DNA from 2 places in the Methylobacterium sp. E-041 genome. Region 2 is predicted to be linked to the other one. Evidence: riboswitches for the same ligand, from Rfam matches in the RefSeq annotation. Region 2 holds a riboswitch; the other holds the start of a gene.
What was found. A riboswitch is a leader RNA that binds a small molecule or an ion and turns the genes downstream of it on or off. The one in region 2 is predicted to bind thiamine pyrophosphate.
Positions count from the first base shown of each region.

Region 1: linked by a shared signal. The riboswitch ahead of thiO (glycine oxidase ThiO) and the one ahead of thiC (phosphomethylpyrimidine synthase ThiC) in region 2 are both predicted to bind thiamine pyrophosphate.

Region 1 covers NZ_JAKSYQ010000228.1:248,312-251,713, reverse strand. The annotation lists gene thiS (sulfur carrier protein ThiS) at 1-156, opposite strand, end outside; gene thiO (glycine oxidase ThiO) at 153-1,379, opposite strand; TPP riboswitch at 1,455-1,583, opposite strand; gene MKK70_RS21760 (TIGR02281 family clan AA aspartic protease) at 1,794-2,297, shown strand; gene MKK70_RS21755 (adenylate/guanylate cyclase domain-containing protein) at 2,306-3,402, opposite strand, start outside.
Region 2 covers NZ_JAKSYQ010000181.1:149,263-152,664, forward strand. The annotation lists gene MKK70_RS17710 (HNH endonuclease) at 1-149, opposite strand, end outside; gene MKK70_RS17715 (alpha/beta hydrolase) at 217-1,050, opposite strand; TPP riboswitch at 1,169-1,277, shown strand; gene thiC (phosphomethylpyrimidine synthase ThiC) at 1,353-3,242, shown strand.

The DNA.
Region 1 (3,402 bases), on a different contig from region 2:
GGTGTCCCAGTCGCGGCGGCGGACGACGCGGCCGTTGAGCGCGATGGCGACGCCCTGCGGATCGGTGCTGCCGGTCTCCTCCGCCGCCTGCGCGAACAGGGCGGCGACGTCGGCGGCCTCGATCTCGCGAGCCTGTCCGTTCACCGTCAGCTTCATGCCGACGCCCTCAGCTCGGCGCCCGGCGCGAACCGCGCCAGCGAGAAGTCCTGCGCGACCGCCGGCATCGCGCCCGTCGTGACGAGGGCGGCGATCGCGTCGGCGGTCACCGGGGCGAGCAGGTAGCCGTTGCGATGGTGGCCGGTGGCGACCACCAGGCCGGGGGCGATCTCACCGAGGATCGGCGCGTCGTCGTCCGAGGTCGGGCGGAACCCGCTCCAGACGGCCTCGACCTCCATCTCCTCAATGCCGGGCAGCACCCGGCGCGCGCCTTCGAGCAGGGCATAGAGCCCGCCGGCGGTGACGCCGGGGCGGAAGCCGCAATCCTCGACCGTCGCGCCGACGACGATGTGGCCGTCGCTCTTCGGCGCCATGTGGACCTGCTCGGTCCAGACCATGTGGGAGAGCGTGCCGGTGCGGGCCGTGGTCTTCAGCGCCAGCGACTGTCCCTTCAGCGGGCGCACGGGCAGGGCGAGGCTTTGCGGCAGCAGGCCGCCCTCGCCGCTCCAGGCGCCGGCGGCGAGCACCACGGTCTCGGCCACGACCACGCCGTCGGCGGTGCGCAGGCCCGCGACGCGGCCGCCCGTGCGTTCGAGGGCGACGACCGGGCTGTTCTCGACGAGCGCCACGCCGGCGGCACGGCACGCCTCGACGAGCGCCGCCATCACCCGGCTCGGGTCGACCTGATGATCGAGCGGGCAGAGCACGCCCGCGGTGACCGAGGGGCGGAGGGCCGGCTCGCGGCGACGCACGTCGGCACCCGCGATCCACTCGGCGGCGACGCCCGAGCGGCGCTGCAGGTCGAAGCGGAAGCGCAGGCGCTCGACCTCGTCGCGCCCGATGGCCAGCACCAGCGTCCCGTCCTCGCGGTAGTCGATGTCGAGGCCGGACGCCGCTTCGAGCTCGGCGCGAAACCCCGGCCAGCGCCGGAGCGAATCAAGCGCCAGCGGCAGCAGCGGGTCGGAGCCGGGCTCGTGCTCGGCCGCCGGCGCCAGCATGCCCGTGGCGGCGAGGCTCGCGCCGGAGCCGATGGTCTCCCGCTCGACCACGACGACGGACCGCCCGGCCTGCGCCAGCCGCCAGGCGATCGACAGTCCGATCAGGCCGCCGCCGACGATCGCGACGTCGGCACGCGCCGGCAGCGGGACGGTTGGCCGGGCGCCGCCGCTCGTCCGGCGCGTCCCGATCGGTGATGCTGCGTGACGACCCGAATGACGACCCAAGTGATCCTCCGCGTGCTGTCGCAGAGACCGGGCCTGACGCTTCATCTGAGAAGCTGGGGCACCCCGTCGTCGAAGACGGCGCCCACGGTCCAATCCCTACGCCGGTGTGAACCGGATCAGGTTCGAAGGATTTCCGCGCCGCGGGCCCTCACGAGCCTGCCAGCGGTTTCTCAGCCCCTTGCCGGGGATCTCCCTGGAACACCGCAGATGTGGTCCCGCCGGTCGCCTCGGTCAACCCCGCGGGCCGATCCCCTCCTGCGGATGCGCGCGATTCGTCGTCGCGCCGAGACGGACCGGAAACCCTGTCGGCAGATGGCCGCGCGGTTCCGTCCGGCGGTGGGCACGCCGCCACGCATCGTTCACCGGCGTCGTGCTCGTCTATGCGTCCTCGATCGGCGGGGGCGAAGGTAGGCGATGCGGACGATCCTGATGCTCTGCCTCGCGGCCGGCCTCGTCGCGGGGGTGCTCGGAGGCATCGGCAACCGCCTGACCAGCCGCAAGGCCGCGGCCCCACCGGTGCCGACGGTGCAACTGGTTGCGTCCGCGCCGACGGCGATCGCGCTCGGCGCCGACCGCAACGGCCACTTCCTCGCTGACGCGCTGGTCGACGGGCGATCGCTGCGCATGATGGTGGACACCGGGGCCACGACGTGCAGCTTTGCGGAAGAGGATGCCGCCCGCCTCGGCATCGTCGTCGGGCCGCGGGACTTCACGCGCCCGGTGATGACCGCCAACGGGACGATCCGCGTCGCACCGGTGCGGATCGGCACGATCCGGATCGGGCCCGTCACCGTGCGCGACGTCGAGGCCGTGATCGTCCCGAGCGGACGCCTCGGCACGAACCTCCTCGGCATGTCGTTCCTGAAGCGCGTGCGCGACTTCAGCATCGCCGGCGGGACGATGACGCTGCGGGGCTGAGGCCCGCCTCAGCCCTGGCCGCGGTGCGGCTTCGGGCGCGGACGATAGACCATCATCGGCTCGGCGAACCCGTCGAGCACGTGCTCGCCGAGCGGCACCGGATCGCCCCACAGGAAGTCGACGAAGGGCTTCGACATCAGCAGCGGCTCGCCGAGCGTCTTGTTGAGCCGGGCGATGCGGCTCGCCATGTTCACGTCGCGGCCGATGACCGTGAAGTCGAGGCGCGTGCCCGAGCCGACGTTGCCGTAGGCCGCCTCGCCGTGATGGAGCGCGATGCCGGCCATCATCGGCACTGTGAATTGGTGGAGGGTGTTGGCCTCCTCCAGCGCCGCGAGCGCACTTTGTGCCGCCGTCAGCGCCCCCTTGGCGGCGCCGCCGAGGTCGTCACCCGGCTCGCGGAAGATGGCGAGCAGGCCGTCGCCGAGATACTTCAGCACCTCGCCGCCCTCCCGCTCGATCGGCGGCACGAGACAGTCGAAGAAGATGTTGAGCAGGTCGACCGCCTCTTCCGGCGTCATGTTCGCCGAGATGCGGGTGTAGTCGCGCATGTCGGCGAACAGGATCGCCGAGCGGATGCGCTTCACCTGCCCGCGGCGGATATCGCCCGACAGGATGGCGCGGTGCGGCTCGTCGCCGACGTAGATGCGCAGCACCGTGTCGAGCTGCTTGGTGACGATCCGCATCTCCATCACCGCGGCCAGGGCCGGCATGATGAAGCGCAGGATCGCCACGTCCTCGTCGCGGAATCCGTCCGGGTCGCGGGTGGCGAAGGTGATGCCGTTATGCGTGCCGTTGGTGAAGAACAGCGGCACCACGATGTAGTGGCGGTAGCCGGCGGCCCTCAGGTCGGGGATCACCGAGTAGGCGTCGTCCGGCGTCTCGGCGAGGTCGAGGATCAGCCATTCGCCGTCCTCGTGCACCTTGCGGAACGGGCTCGCCGCGTAGGCGCGCTCGGAGGCTTCGCCGTGCGGGAACAGGCGCACCGTCGTGCCGGACTCGCGCGTCCAGATGCGGCCGATGCCGGAATATTCCGAGTGCAGCGTATCGATCGCCGTCGAGGTCCGGTCCACCGGAACGCCGACCGCGTTGAGGCGCTCGGCGAAGC
Region 2 (3,402 bases):
CCGCCCTTCAGCTTCGGCACGAGGTGATGCAGGCTCGAGCGGGCGCGGGGCGGGATCGGGCGCTCGCAGAGCGGGCAGATCACCGGCTCGGGGCTGCGCGCCTGCGTCTCGGGATCGTCCTCGCGCCAGCGCCGCTCGCGTCGCCCCACCGCCTCGCCTCCGTTCGCATCGGGTCCGACCGGCGATATGGGATTGCGGGAAAACCGCGGCGCGGCGTCAAGGCGTCGCTGCGGCGAGCGCCGGGCAGCCCGGCCGGACGCGGTCGCCGAACAGGGTTTCGGCCAGGCGATCGCGGGTTCCGAGCACCGAGACGTGGTCGCCGGCGACCGCCTCGAAGCGGGCGCTCGCGCCCGCCGCGGTGGCGAGGCGGCGCCCGAGCTTCACCGGCACGACGCCGTCCGCCGTGCCGTGGACGATCAGCACCGGCCCGCCGGCCCGCGCGATGCGCGCATCGGAGCGCCAGGTATCGCGCAGCAGAGTGGTCGGCGCGTAGGGGAAGGCGAGGCGCACGATGCCGGGCAGCGAATCGAACGGCGCCTCGAGGTAGAGCCCGAGATGCGGCACCCGCTCCGCCACGGCGACCGCGACCGCGGCGCCGAGGGAATGACCGTGCAGCAGGATCGGAGCGCCGGGCGCCCGCCGCGCGGCCTCGGCGACGGCCGCGAGCCCGTCGGCGATCAGCCCCTCCTCCGTCGGCGTGCCGGTCGATCCGGGATAGCCGCGATAGGCGATCGCCAGCACGCCCCATCCGGCGCCGGACCAGGGCGCGGCGGCGAAGCGCGCGGCCGCGGGCTCGGGGCGCGAGCCGTTGCCGTGGAAGCTGACCACGACGCCGCAGCCGGGGCGCGGCGCCCGCCACAGGGCATGCAGGCGCTCGTCGTCGGCGGTGACGAGCGAGATCGCTTCGGTGCCCGGCGGCACCGGCAGGCGTGCGCGCGGGCCGGCGATGAAGGCGCCCGGGTAGAGCAGGTTGCGCTGGAAGACGGCCAGCGCGGCGATGGGGCCGCCGAAGACGATGGCGGCGGCCGCTAGGACGAGCAGGATGCGCATGGGTCTCCGCCGGGTCTCGCGGGCGGACCCTAACCGTTCCGCGGCGACGCCGGCAGCCGTCCGTCCCGGCATGGTCTGTCGCGCGCATTGACAAAGTCCGGCGGCACGCGGAGATTCGAACCATTCCGAGGGGGGCCCCGCAACCGGGGGCTGAGAGTGGACGCGACGTCCTGACCCTTGAACCTGATCCGGCTCGTACCGGCGGAGGGACGGGAACCTGCGGCGCCGATCCCGGCGTCTGCCGCTTCATCGCATCTCCATCGACGCGTGCCGGGTCGCCCCAAAGCCGGGAGACCCACTCGATGAACGCGCCCGTCCTGTCCAAAGACGTCAAGGGAAGTCCCGAGACCGTGACCACGGGTCCGGTGACCGGCTCGCGCAAGGTCTACGCGAGCGTGGCCGGCCGGGAGGACATCCGGGTGCCGTTCCGCGAGATCGTGCTGACCGACCCGAACGAGCCGGCGGTGCGGGTCTACGACCCGTCCGGCCCCTACACCGAGACCGACGCCCGCATCGACCTCGCCAAGGGCCTGCCGACCCTGCGCGACCCGTGGATCGCCAAGCGCGACTACGCCGCCGTGCAGCCGCGCATCGTGAAGCCCGAGGACAACGGCTTCGTGCCGGCCGACAAGCTGGTGGCCCCCTGCCCCGCCGAGCGGACGATCCGCAAGGCCGGCCCGGGCCAGATGGTGACGCAGTACGAGTTCGCCCGCGCCGGGATCGTCACCGAGGAGATGATCTACGTCGCCCACCGCGAGAACCTGTGCCGCGAGCAGATGCTCGACCGGGCGCACGCGGCGCTCGCCGATGGCGAGAGCTTCGGCGCCTCGGTGCCGCCGTTCATCACGCCCGAGTTCGTGCGCGACGAGGTCGCCCGCGGCCGGGCGATCATCCCGGCCAACATCAACCACACCGAGCTGGAGCCGATGGCGATCGGCCGGAACTTCCTGGTGAAGATCAACGCCAACATCGGCAACTCGGCCGTCACCTCGTCGGCGGCGGAAGAGGTGGAGAAGCTGGTCTGGTCGATCCGCTGGGGCGCCGACACGGTGATGGACCTGTCGACCGGCCGCAACATCCACAACATCCGCTCGTGGATCATTCGCAACTCGCCGGTGCCGATCGGCACGGTGCCGATCTACCAGGCGCTCGAGAAGGTCGGCGGCGATCCGCTCAAGCTCGACTGGGAGGTGTTCAAGGACACGCTCATCGAGCAGGCCGAGCAGGGCATCGACTACTTCACGATCCATGCCGGCGTCCGCCTCGCCCACGTGCCGCTCACCGCGCGGCGCGTCACCGGCATCGTGTCGCGCGGCGGCTCGATCATGGCGCGCTGGTGCTTGGCCGGGCACCGCGAATCGTTCCTCTACGAGCGCTTCGAGGAGATCTGCGACATCTGCCGCGCCTACGACGTCTCGTTCTCGCTCGGCGACGGCCTCCGCCCCGGCTCGATCGCCGACGCGAACGACGCGGCGCAGTTCGCCGAGCTCGAGACGCTGGGCGAGCTGACCAAGATCGCCTGGAACAAGGGCTGCCAGACGATGATCGAGGGGCCGGGCCACGTGCCGATGCACAAGGTCAAGGTCAACATGGAGAAGCAGCTCGCCGAGTGCGGCGAGGCGCCGTTCTACACCCTCGGCCCGCTGACCACCGACATCGCGCCGGGCTACGACCACATCACCTCCGGCATCGGCGCGGCGATGATCGGCTGGTTCGGCTGCGCGATGCTCTGCTACGTCACGCCCAAGGAGCATCTCGGGCTGCCCAACCGCGACGACGTGAAGACCGGCGTCATCACCTACAAGATCGCCGCCCACGCCGCGGATCTGGCCAAGGGCCACCCGGCGGCGCAGCTGCGCGACGACGCCCTGTCGAAGGCCCGCTTCGACTTCCGGTGGGAGGACCAGTTCAACCTCGGCCTCGACCCGGACACGGCGCGCGCCTACCACGACGAGACCCTGCCCAAGGACGCCCACAAGGTCGCGCATTTCTGCTCGATGTGCGGGCCGAAGTTCTGCTCGATGAAGATCACGCAGGACCTGCGCGCCGAGGTGCTGGCGATGGAGGCCGCCGGCGAGGTGCTCAACACAGCGCCGATCCTCACCAGCGCCGAGCGCGAGGCCGGGATGGCGGAGAAGTCGCGCGAGTTCCTGGCCGAGGGCGGCAAGCTCTACGTCGACGCCGCCGAGTGACGGCGCCACACTGGGACGCATGACCGAGCGCTCCGCCCCCGCCCGCCGACAGGCGCGCGGGGGCGGATCGCTTCCAAGGCCTCGCATCCGCTCGACCGGGCCCCGGGAACGCGGCGCATGCCGGGGCGAACCGTTAAAATTCGATCCGCGTCGTTGCCTG